Azotobacter salinestris: one gene and its partners. The protein of the gene in region 3 interacts with the protein of the main gene of each other region in a pairwise test. Links are inferred from orthologs where the notes say so. Each region holds a gene or a part of one and is shown on either strand. Other genes may lie near its edges.

What was found.
Region 1: the proteins of secA (region 3) and secB interact in binary tests that used the Escherichia coli proteins (3 or more experiments, as listed by UniProt). The link is inferred for Azotobacter salinestris from one-to-one orthologs.
Region 2: the proteins of secA (region 3) and ybgC interact in binary tests that used the Escherichia coli proteins (3 or more experiments, as listed by UniProt). The link is inferred for Azotobacter salinestris from one-to-one orthologs.

What each region holds. Positions count from the first base shown.
Region 1 is NZ_CP045302.1:2,243,325-2,246,928, reverse strand. Bases 220-2,918 are described here. They hold secB (protein-export chaperone SecB), read left to right. Parts: upstream 220-1,171; coding sequence 1,172-1,666; downstream 1,667-2,918. Other genes in these bases: trmL (tRNA (uridine(34)/cytosine(34)/5-carboxymethylaminomethyluridine(34)-2'-O)-methyltransferase TrmL), read right to left, coding at 1,719-2,180; grxC (glutaredoxin 3), read left to right, coding at 891-1,145; GCU53_RS10480 (rhodanese-like domain-containing protein), read left to right, coding at 470-883; gpmI (2,3-bisphosphoglycerate-independent phosphoglycerate mutase), read right to left, coding at 220-289. Outside these bases: more of gpmI, read right to left, coding at 1-219; GCU53_RS10460 (LysR family transcriptional regulator), read right to left, coding at 2,921-3,604. UniProt on the Escherichia coli protein: One of the proteins required for the normal export of some preproteins out of the cell cytoplasm. It is a molecular chaperone that binds to a subset of precursor proteins, maintaining them in a translocation-competent state.
Region 2 is NZ_CP045302.1:4,200,998-4,204,894, reverse strand. What follows is about bases 340-3,331. They hold ybgC (tol-pal system-associated acyl-CoA thioesterase), read right to left. Parts: upstream 2,062-3,331; coding sequence 1,618-2,061; downstream 340-1,617. Other genes in these bases: ruvA (Holliday junction branch migration protein RuvA), read right to left, coding at 3,173-3,331; ruvB (Holliday junction branch migration DNA helicase RuvB), read right to left, coding at 2,114-3,172; tolQ (protein TolQ), read right to left, coding at 920-1,615; tolR (protein TolR), read right to left, coding at 456-908; tolA (cell envelope integrity protein TolA), read right to left, coding at 340-456. In the rest of the region: more of tolA, read right to left, coding at 1-339; more of ruvA, read right to left, coding at 3,332-3,778; crossover junction endodeoxyribonuclease RuvC, read right to left, coding at 3,795-3,897.
Region 3 is NZ_CP045302.1:1,491,576-1,495,765, forward strand. The notes cover bases 614-3,898. They hold secA (preprotein translocase subunit SecA), read right to left. Parts: upstream 3,559-3,898; coding sequence 814-3,558; downstream 614-813. Other genes in these bases: argJ (bifunctional glutamate N-acetyltransferase/amino-acid acetyltransferase ArgJ), read right to left, coding at 614-660; GCU53_RS07035 (DciA family protein), read left to right, coding at 3,825-3,898. Outside these bases: more of argJ, read right to left, coding at 1-613; more of GCU53_RS07035, read left to right, coding at 3,899-4,190. UniProt on the Escherichia coli protein: Required for protein export, interacts with the SecYEG preprotein conducting channel.

The DNA of each region.
Region 1 (3,604 bases), 750 kb from region 3 along the record:
GGTTTTCGAAGAACTCGCCGTCCTGGATGGCCTTGGTCACCCGGGTGAGATCCTGGTAGAGCACGCGTCCGGCGCCGAGGTTCATGTGGCCGACCTCGGAGTTGCCCATCTGGCCGTCGGGCAGGCCGACGTCCATGCCGGAGGCGGAGATCAGGCCATGCGGGCGGGTGGCGAGCAGGCGGTCGTAGACCGGGGTGCGGGCGGCGTGGATGGCGTTGTGGGCGGGGCTGTCACTGTGACCGAAGCCGTCGAGGATGATGAGTACCAGCGGTTTGGGGGTGGCAGTCATGGTTCCGACTCTGATGATGCGGTGATATGGGCGCCCGGCAGCTCGTGGCGAGCAAGGGGCGACAGTCTACTGCTTCGCGGGGCGCAGCGTCATTGCCATTGACTGCCGCCGCGCTGGCGGGTTCAGCCGGCCTGGGGGGCTGTGTATACTGCCGGGATTTTACCGCTCTGGAACTTCCCGATGGTCCCCAAGCTGATCGAATTCGCTTCCAACCACTACATCCTCGTCGGCCTCCTGGTCGTCCTGCTGGTCCTGCTGCTGGTGACCGAGCTGCGTCGCGGTGGTCGTAGCCTCAGCAGCGGCGAGTTGACCTCGATGGTCAACGGGGGCCAGGGCCTGGTGCTGGATGTGCGTGCCCACAAGGAGTTCTCCGGCGGGCACATTGTCGATGCCCTCAATATCCCCTACGACAAGCTGGCCAGCCGCATGGCCGAATTGGAAAAGTTCCGGGCCAAGACCCTCATCGTGGTCGATGCCATGGGCCAGCACGCCGGAGTCGCCTGTCGCGACCTGCAGAAGGCCGGCTTCAACGCGGCCCGGCTGGCCGGCGGCATGAGCACCTGGCGTGGGGACAACCTGCCCGTGGTCAAGTGAGGGAGCCATGCCGAAAGTCGTCATCTACACCAGCACCTGGTGCCCCTACTGCATTCGGGCCAAGCAACTGCTGGACAGGAAAGGCGTCGCCTACCAGGAGATCGGCGTCGACGGCAGACCGGAGCTGCGCGCAGAGATGACCCGCAAGGCCGGACGCACCTCGGTTCCGCAAATCTGGATCGGCGATACCCATGTGGGTGGATGTGACGATCTCCATGCCCTGGAGCGCGCGGGCCGCCTGGACGCGCTGCTCGAGGATTGAATCCGCAAATCGAACAAGGCTCTGCCATGACTGAACAAGCTAGCAACGGCGCCGCACAACAAGACGGCCAGAACGCCCAATTCTCCCTGCAGCGTATCTATGTGCGCGACCTTTCCTTCGAGGCCCCGAAGGCCCCGGAGATCTTCCGCCAGGACTGGAAGCCCAGCGTCCAGCTGGATCTGAACACCAAGCAGAAGGCGCTGACCGGCGGTGACTTCTACGAGGTGGTGCTGACCCTCTCGGTCACCGTGAAGACCGGCGAGGAGGTGGCCTTCATCGCCGAGGTGCAGCAGGCCGGCATCTTCCTGATCAAGGGCCTGGATGCCGAGGCGATGGGCCACACCCTGGGCGCCTTCTGCCCGAGCCTGCTCTTCCCCTATGCCCGCGAGGCGCTGGACAACCTGGTCGTACGCGGCTCCTTCCCGGCCCTGATGCTGGCACCGGTGAACTTCGACGTGCTCTATGCCCAGGAGCTGGCGCGGATGCAGGCCGAGGGCCAGGCATCGGGCACGGTGCAGTAAGGCTGCAGCCCTGCCGAGAGAAGCGCCCTGCGGGGCGCTTTTTCGTTTCCGCTCAGTCCATCGCGAAATCGAGCTGACGCCAGGCCTCGTAGACCGCCACCGCCACCGTGTTCGACAGGTTCAGGCTGCGGCAGTCGGGGCGCATCGGCAGGCGCAGGCGCTGCTCCGGCGGCAGGCTTTCACGGATTTCCTGCGGCAGGCCGCGGCTTTCCGGGCCGAACAGGAAGGCGTCGCCGCGCCGGTAGCTCACGCGGTGATAGGGCTGCGATCCCTTGGTAGTGAAGGCGAACAGGCGTGGCCGGCCGAGGCTCTCCAGGCAGGCGGACAGGTCGGTGTGGCGTTTAAGGGTGGCGTATTCGTGATAGTCCAGACCGGCGCGGCGCAGGCGCTTGTCGTCCAGTTCGAAGCCCAGCGGGTCGATCAGGTGCAGGCTGCAGCCGGTGTTGGCACAGAGCCTGATGATGTTGCCGGTATTCGGCGGGATTTCCGGTTGAAAGAGGATGACGTGAAACATGCACAGCTCCAGGCGGGGAGGCGGCATTCTACCCTGTCGCTGCACCCCTGCCGCCTCCGGTGCACCGTCCTTGCCCACGGGCTGTGCATGCTGCGACAGGGCTTGGCAGTGGCGACGCTGCCGGAGGATGGGCCCGGATGGTCAAGCCAGGCGCCCGCTGGGCCGGCTGGAGGCATAAAAGAGGGGAGCTCCCGGCCTGCCTGTACCGGGGTCCCCAAAACCCTTTGCCAGAAGATCTGCATCATGTGTGCCAAGGGTTGCAGGCATGGTCTCGGGGGGGGGCAGGCGGGGCAGCCCGGGGGGACATGTAGGTAAAGGCTTACATGGTGCGATGGTGATCGCCACTGTTTCTCCAGTGGGGGGATGCCTACTCTATTGCTCAAGGACGTCGCGCAGGAAGCGCATCGAAAAACATGGAAGGCGTCGCAATTTCCGCCAGGATGGCGGGTGATAGGGAAGTCGCGCAGGAGGCGCATCGACCGGCAGGGATGTGGTCGAGAATTCACCGGGAGGGTGATGTCGCAGGGATGGTTGGCGCAGGATGCGAACTCAGGGACGATCGCCAGGATGGCCTTGTTCAGGGACGATGTGCGCAGGATGCGCCGCATGCTAGGGATGGTTCAGGGATGATCGAGGAAGTCCTGCCAGGATGGCGGAGAGAGTCACGGACGTCAGAATCAGTCTGCAAGGCCCCGCTTTGGCGGGGTTTTCTTTTTTGTGCCCCCGGGGCGCACCCGCACTCAGCCGTGGGCCTGGTGAAGGCCGGGCATTCCTTCCAGCAGCGAGCGCAGCAGATCCACCATGCCCTGCTGGCGCTGTGCATCGCGATAGACCAGTCCCACCTTCAGCGGTATGCGCGGTTCGCTGAGCGGCTTCCACAGCAGGTCCGGATGGCTGTGCAGCGACCGCGAGCAGCCCGGCAGCACCGTGGCCAGGGTCGTGTGCGGCAGGCTGTCGAGGATGCTGTTCATGTGGTTCAGCTCGGCCTGTACCTGCGGGCGCCGGCCGAGCAGGCTGAGTTGTTCCTGCCAGATCTGCCGTACGCGGAACTCTTCGCCGAGCAGCAACATCGGCAACTCCGCCGCCTGGGCCACGGAAACCTTCTTGAACTCCTTGAGCGGATGCTTTTCCGGAATCACCAGCTGCAACTCGTCCTCGTATAGCGGCAGGCTGTGCAATCCAGGCTGCCGCGGCGGCAGGAAGCCGATCCCGATATCCAGGGTGCCGGTCAGCAGGCGCCGCTCGATGTCGATGCCGGACAGCTCGTAGAGCTGCACCACCAAATGCGGCTGAGCCTGGCGCAGGCGCTCCAGCAGGGGCGGCACCAGGCTGGCGCTGACCGTCTGCAGCACGCCGACCGCCAGGCTGTGCGCCGATTGTCCGCGGAAGGCGCGCAGTGCATCGCGAGCGCGCTCCAGGCCCTC
Region 2 (3,897 bases), 2.7 Mb from region 3 along the record:
GGCCGCCTGCTTCTTCGCTTCTTCCGCGGCCTTTTGCTTGGCAACTTCGGCGGCGGCCTGCTTCTTCGCCTCCTCCGCGGCCTTCTGCTTGGCAGCTTCGGCAGCTGCCTGTCTTGCCGCTTCCGCCCTTCGAGCCTCTTCGTCTTTCCTTTGTTCCGCCGCCCTGGCCATGGCCAGCTGCTGCTCGTTCTTCTTCTGCTCCATCTGCTCGACCTCATATTGGCGAGCAGCAGTCTTCTTCGCCTCTCCGGCGATTTTCTGGTTGGTCTGGGTCGTTGCCTGGCTCTGCGACTTCATCTGATAGAGCGTGGCCTGAACGATCGGTCTGGCCGGCGGCAATTCCGGCGCCATGGAAAAGCTGACGAACAGCATGGCGAAGACGAGAAGGTGCAGACCGACCGCCAGTACGATCGGCCAGAAATAGCTTTCCGAAGAGGAGCGCTCGCGCCGTTGCATCAGGGAGCCTCGGTAATCAGCCCGACATTGCCTACGTTGGCCCCTTGCAGGCCCCCCATCAGGGCCATGACCGCCCCGTAGTCGACGGACTTGTCACCGCGCACGAAGACCTGCACCTGCTTACCCTGGCTGCGGGTCTGGGCGATGATCTTGCTCACCGCGCCGACCAACTCGTCCAGCTTCAGGGCAGTATCCTGAACGGTCTCGGTGTCCACCTCGCTGCCCATATTCCAGTAGTAGCTTTTGTCGGCCTTGATGGAGATGGTCAGTACCTGCGCATTGTTGTCCTGCGGCAGCACCTCGCTGGACACCTTGGGTAGGTCGACCTTGACGCCCTGATTGAGCATGGGTGCGGTCACCATGAAGATCACCAGCAGCACCAGCATCACATCGATATAGGGCACCACGTTCATCTCGGCGACCGGCTTGCGCCTGTTGCGAATTCTCGCCATCAGCTAGTGCCTCATTCGTCCGAAGTGTGCACCTTGCGATGCAGGATTGCCTGGAACTCGTCGGCGAAGGTGTAGTAGCGGGCGATCAACGTCTCGCCCCGCGCGGAAAAGCGGTTGTAGGCGATCACCGCTGGAATCGCGGCGAACAGACCGATGGCGGTGGCGATCAGCGCCTCGGCGATCCCCGGTGCCACGGTGGAGAGCGTCGCCTGCTGCACCTGGGCGAGGCCGCGGAAGGAGTTCATGATCCCCCACACGGTGCCGAACAGGCCGATATAGGGACTGGTGGAGCCCACGGTGGCGAGGAACGGCAGGCTCTGCTCGAGCTTTTCCTCCTCGCGGGAAATCGCCACCCGCATGGAGCGGGAAACCCCTTCCATGACTGCATCCGGCACGACTCCCGGCTGCTGGCAGAGGCGGGAGAACTCCTTGAAGCCGGCACGGAAGATCCGCTCCAGACCGGAATCCGGATCGGGCTCGCTGCCCGCCTGGCGGTAGAGCTTGGCCAGGTCGATGCCCGACCAGAAGCGCTCCTCGAAGCTATCCAGGGATTTCCTGGCGGTGCGCAGCATGTTGCCGCGCTGGAAAATCATGACCCAGGAGGTGACCGAGGCGGCCACCAGGGTGAGCATGACCAGCTGCACCACCAGACTGGCGTTGCTGATCAGGCTCCACATGGACATATGGTCAACGGCGTTGGCTTCCACGCTTAGTCTCCTGCTGAAGATGGATCCGGGCCCGCCAGGGCGGCCCGCAGCGCCCCGGGAATGGCCCGGGGCTTCAAACTATCGACGCGCACACAGGCCACCAGAACCCGCCCCTCGCAGAGCAGTGCGTCATCCGCGGCACGTCGTATCTGCTGATGGAAGTGCAGACTGACGCGATTCAGCTCGCATATCTCGGCACTCACCAGCAGTTCGTCGTCCAGGCGTGCCGGCGCGAAATAGCGCGCCTCGCTGGAGTGCACGACGAACAGCAGGCCGTCCTCCGCCAGCCGGGACTGGACGAAGCCCAGCGCACGCAGCCGCTCGGTGCGGGCCCGCTCCATGAATTTGAGGTAATTGACGTAGTAGACGATGCCGCCGGCGTCGGTGTCTTCGTAGTACACCCGACAGCGATGGATGAACGGCAGTACTCCGCTTTGCGCGCGCATACTCTAGTGCCAGCCCTCAAGGTTGCCAATCGGACGGAAAAACAATTTCCCTTCACCCCTCGCCAGCCGATTCGCCGGCGAGCGGATCGACCGTCATGGTCGCCATCCGGGCAGGCAGGCTCAGGCCAAAATGCAGATAGGCATGGCGCGTGACGACCCGCCCGCGCGGAGTACGCATCATGTAGCCCTGCTGGATGAGGTAGGGTTCGAGGACGTCCTCGATGGTATGCCGCTCCTCGCTGATCGCTGCCGCCAGGCTGTCCACGCCGACCGGACCGCCATCGAACTTCTCGATCAGGGTAAGCAACAGGCGCCGATCTTGATGATCGAAGCCGCGCTCATCGACATCCAGCAGATTCAGCGCCAGATCGGCGATCTGCCGGGTGATCCGCCCCTCTCCGCGCACCTGGGCGAAGTCCCGCACCCGGCGCAGCAGGCGATTGGCGATGCGCGGCGTGCCGCGGGCGCGACGGGCGATCTCGAAGGCGCCCTCGGCTTCGATCGGCAGGCCGAGAATCCCGGCGGAACGGCTGACGATGGTCGATAGGTCAGCCACGGAATAGAACTCCAGGCGCTGCACGATGCCGAAGCGGTCGCGCAGCGGATTGGTCAGCATGCCGGCACGGGTGGTGGCGCCGACCAGGGTGAACGGCGGCAGGTCGAGCTTGATCGAGCGCGCGGCCGGCCCCTCGCCGATCATGATGTCGAGCTGGAAATCCTCCATGGCCGGGTAGAGCACCTCCTCGACCACGGGTGAGAGGCGGTGGATCTCGTCGACGAACAGCACATCGCCCGATTCGAGATTGGTCAGCAGCGCGGCGAGATCGCCGGGCCGCTCCAGCACCGGCCCCGAGGTGCTCTTCAGCGACACCCCCATCTCCTGGGCGATGATGTTGGCCAGGGTGGTCTTGCCCAGCCCCGGCGGGCCGAAGATCAGGGTATGGTCGAGGGCCTCGCGACGGCCTCTGGCCGCCTGGATGAACAGCTCCATCTGCTCGCGCACCACCGGCTGGCCGATGTAGTCGGCCAGCTTCAGCGGACGGATGGCCCGGTCCTGCTGCTCCTCGCGGTCGCGGCTGGTCGCGGTGATCAGACGATCGGCTTCGATCATTTAGGCCATTCCCCGCAACGCCCGGCGGATCAGTTCCTCGCTGCTCAAACCTTCCTCCTGCACGGCGGCGACCGCACGACTGGCCTCCTGCGGCTTGAAGCCGAGAGCGACCAGCGCGCTCAGCGCATCGCTTTCCGCACTCGTGACGGCGACACCGGGATCAGGCTCCAGCACCAGCGGAGCGATAGCCGGCAACTCTTCCCAGGCCTTGAAGCGATCCTTGAGCTCGACCAGCAGGCGTTCGGCGGTCTTCTTGCCCACGCCGGGCACCCGGGTCAGCGCCTTGATATCGCCAGCCTGCACGCAACGCACCAACTCGTCCACCTCCAGGCCGGACATCAGCGCCAGCGCCAGCTTGGGGCCGATGCCATTGAGGCGGATCAGCTCGCGGAACAGCTCGCGCTCGCGCTTCTCGCAGAAGCCGTAGAGCAGATGGGCATCTTCGCGCACCACCAGGTGGGTGTGCAGGGTGACCGGCTCGTTCAGCGACGGCAGGCGATAGAGGGCGCTCAGCGGCACCTCGACCTCGTAGCCGATGCCGTCGACCTCCACGAGCAGGTGTGGCGGCTGCTTCTCCGCCAGGGTACCGCGCAAACGTCCGATCAAGATCCGTTTTCCTCGTTCACAGGCGCAGTCGGCCGCCCCGTCGCCTGGCGCCATCCAGCCCATGGGGTATCAGGCTCTGCCGGTGGTGGGCATGGCACAGGGCGATGGCCAGGGCATCG
Region 3 (4,190 bases):
GATGCGGTTGAAGGACTTGTTCGTCGCATCGCGCAGCAGATCCTGCAACAGCGGCTGGGCCACCTTGGCATCGGTGGCGATGTAGCCGAGCATGGTGGCCATGTTGGGCCGAATCATCCCGGCACCCTTGGAAATGCCGGTAACGGTGACGGTCACTCCGTCATGCACGAACTGCCGGCTGGCGCCCTTGGGCAGGGTATCGGTGGTCATGATGCCTTCGGCAGCGACCGCCCAGTTGTCGACCTTGAGATCGGCCAGGGCGGCCGGCAGGGCAGCCTCGATCTTTTCCACCGGCAGGGGCTCGCCAATCACCCCCGTGGAGAACGGCAGCACGGCGCCCTCATCGACCCCGGCCAGCTCGGCCAGGCGGGCACAGGTACGGGCGGCGGCCTGAAGACCCGGCTCGCCGGTGCCGGCATTGGCGTTGCCGGTATTGGTCAGCAGGTAGCGTACAGCGCCCTGCACGCGCCGCTTGGCGAGGATCACCGGAGCCGCGCAGAAAGCATTGAGGGTGAACACCCCGGCGACCGTGGCGCCTTCGGCACAGCGCATCACCACCACATCCTTGCGCCCGGGGCGCTTGATGCCGGCGGAGGCGATGCCGAGTTCGAAACCGGGGACCGGGTGCAGGGTGGGCAGAGGGCCAAGACCGACAGCCATGAAGGGCTCCTTCGTATGGGTTCTGTTGAGTGAGCGTACCGGGGGTACGGAAAACGGGCGGAAAAACGCCGCGGCCAGTCTGCCCGGTCGCGGCGTTGCGAATGCGTGCGTGCGCATTCCGAACCTGCTGCGCCGAAACGCAGCCTGACAACTCTAGTTGAGCTGCCCGTGACAGTGCTTGTACTTCTTGCCGGACCCGCAGGGACAAGGCTCGTTGCGTCCGATCTTCTGCTCCGGACGTGCCGGGACGACACCCGGCTGGGGCGCCTCGACGACCTCTAGGTCATCCCCCTCCGTCTGCGGCGCCAGGGCCGAGGCTGCAGCATGCTGGAACTGCATGCGCCGGGCCAGGGCCTCGGCCTCGCGGCGCAGGCGCTCCTCCTCTTCGGCCGGATCCTCGCGGCGAACCTGTACATGGGAGAGCACGCGGATGGCATCGCGCTTGATCGACTCGAGCAGGGTCTGGAACAGCTCGAAGGATTCGCGCTTGTATTCCTGCTTGGGGTTCTTCTGGGCGTAGCCGCGCAGGTGGATGCCGTGGCGCAGATGATCCATGGTCGACAGGTGGTCCTTCCACAGGTCGTCCAGCACACGCAGCAGGATCTGTTTCTCGAAGGTCCTCAGGGCCTCGGCGCCGGCAACCTCCTCCTTCTCCCGATAGGCTGCCTGCAGCGCCTCGAGGATGCGCTCGCGCAGCGCCTCCTCGTGCAGCCTGTCATCCTCGTCGAGCCATTGCTGCAACGGCAGATGCACGCCGAAATCGCTCTGCAGGGTGGCCTCCAGGCCGGCGATGTCCCATTGCTCGGGCAGCGACTGCGGCGGGATATGCTGGTCGATGGCCGTGCTCAGCACTTCCCGGCGGAATTCGGCGATGGTTTCGCCGATATCCTCGGACTCGAGGAGGCTGTTGCGCATGTGATAGATCACCTTGCGCTGCTCGTTGGCCACATCGTCGAATTCGAGCAGTTGCTTGCGCATGTCGAAGTTGCGGCCCTCGACCTTGCGCTGGGCTTTCTCGATGGCATTGGTCACCATGCGATGCTCGATGGCCTCGCCGGCCTGCATGCCGAGCGCCTTCATGAAGTTCTTCACCCGGTCGGAGGCGAAGATGCGCATCAGGTTGTCTTCCAGGGACAGGTAGAAGCGGCTGGAGCCCGGGTCGCCCTGACGGCCTGCCCGGCCGCGCAGCTGGTTGTCGATACGCCGGGATTCGTGGCGCTCCGAGGCAATGACGTGCAGGCCACCGGCCTCGATTACCTGCTGGTGGCGCTTCTGCCAGTCGGCCTTGATCTGTGCGATCTGCTCTTCGGTGGGATTCTCGAGCGCGGCGATCTCGACCTCCCAGTTGCCCCCGAGAAGAATATCGGTACCCCGACCCGCCATGTTGGTGGCGATGGTCACCGCACCGGGCCGACCTGCCTGGGCGATGATCTCGGCCTCCTTCTCATGGTACTTGGCGTTGAGCACCTGATGCGCGATGCCTTCCTTCTTGAGCAACTGGGAGACGTATTCGGAACTCTCGATCGAGGCAGTACCCACCAGAGCCGGACGCCCCTGGGCCTGGCAGTCCTTGATATCGGTGATGATCGCCGCGTACTTCTCCTCCTGGGTCAGATAGACCAGATCGTTGAAGTCCTTGCGCGCGATCGGCCGGTGAGTCGGGATCACCACCACGTCGAGACCGTAGATCTGGCGGAACTCGAAGGCCTCGGTATCGGCTGTACCGGTCATGCCGGCCAGCTTGTGGTAGAGACGGAAGTAATTCTGGAAGGTGGTCGAGGCCAGAGTCTGGCTCTCCGCCTGGATCGGCAGCCCTTCCTTGGCTTCGATCGCCTGGTGCAGGCCTTCGGAGAGGCGGCGGCCGGGCATGGTCCGTCCAGTATGTTCGTCGATCAGCAACACCTGGTTGCCCTGCACGATGTATTCGACGTTACGATGGAACAGGACATGCGCGCGCAGCGCTGCGTAGATATGGGTCAGCAGCTGCAGGTTGTGGGCGGAGTAGAGGTTGTCGCCTTCGGGCAACAGGCCGGCACGGGTCAGCAGCTCCTCGATGAACTGGTGCCCCTGTTCGTTCAGCTCGATCTGGCGGGTCTTCTCGTCGACGGTGTAATGCCCCTCCTGGGTGACCACGCCCTCCTCTTCCTCGACGTGGCGCTTCAGCTGCGGAATCAGGGCGTTGATCTGCAGGTACAACTGGGAGCTGTCCTCGGCCTGGCCGGAAATGATCAACGGCGTGCGCGCCTCGTCGATCAGGATGGAGTCGACCTCGTCGATCACCGCATAGTTGAGCTCGCGCTGGAACTTGTCCTCCAGGCTGAAGGCCATGTTATCGCGCAAGTAGTCGAAGCCGAACTCGTTGTTGGTACCGTAGGTGATGTCGGCAGCGTAAGCGGCACGCTTCTCCTCCGGCGGCTGGAAGGGGGTGACCACGCCGACGGACAGGCCGAGGAACTCGTACAGCGGGCGCATCCAATTGGCATCGCGGCGGGCCAGGTAGTCGTTCACCGTCACCACGTGCACGCCCTTGCCGGCCAGAGCATTGAGGTAGACGGCCAGGGTCGCCACCAGGGTCTTGCCCTCACCGGTACGCATCTCGGCGATCTTGCCCTCGTGCAGGACCATAGCACCGATCAGTTGCACGTCGAAGTGGCGCATGCCCATTACCCGCTTGCCCGCCTCGCGGGCAACGGCGAAGGCTTCCGGCAGCAACTGGTCGAGGGTCTCCCCCTTGCCGAGACGGCCTCTGAACTCCTCGGTCCTGGCGCGTAACTGCTCGTCCGTCAGCGCCACCACCTGCTCTTCGAGGGCATTGATCGCCCGCACGGTTCGACGCATGCGCTTGACTTCACGATCGTTCTTGCTTCCAAAGAGCACTCTCAACAAAGGCGCAAACATATCGACAGGTTCTTCCTCACATATGAATGGAGGGCGGGCACGGGGCCGACCCGGCAGCCGGAGACGGCCGCGATGGGAAAAAGGCATTCTACTCGCAAATCCGCCCGGCAAGAAAAGCGGCATCATGCGGTCGGATCGGCCAGGCGCCAAAAGTGCCAAAGGCCGCATGCTTGGCGCAGGGCTGCTCCGGACCCGGTGCCTTGGGCCGAACCTGGGAAAGTATGGGTTCTGCTACCATGGACGTCCCCACTCTCCGGCCAACCACCATGACCTTTCGTCCCTTGCCGGCTCGCCCCCCTGCTGCGCTGCTGCGCGAGTCCAGGCCACTCAGGTTGCTGCTCAGCCAGGCGCAACAACTGGACCAGTTGCAGCATCTGCTGGATAGCCAGCTGCAGCCTGCCGCACGTGGGCATTGCCATGTAGCCTCCTGGCGTGAAGGCTGCCTGCTGCTGGTCGTCACCGATGGCCAGTGGGCTACTCGATTGCGCTACCAGCAACGCCGCCTGCAGCGCCAGCTGCTAACCCTGGAGGCGTTCCGGGGACTGAGCAGGATTCTCTTCAAGGTACAGCCGCCCATGCAGAGCAGATCCTCATCCAAGCGCATGATCAAGCTCTCCACAGCTGCTGCCGAA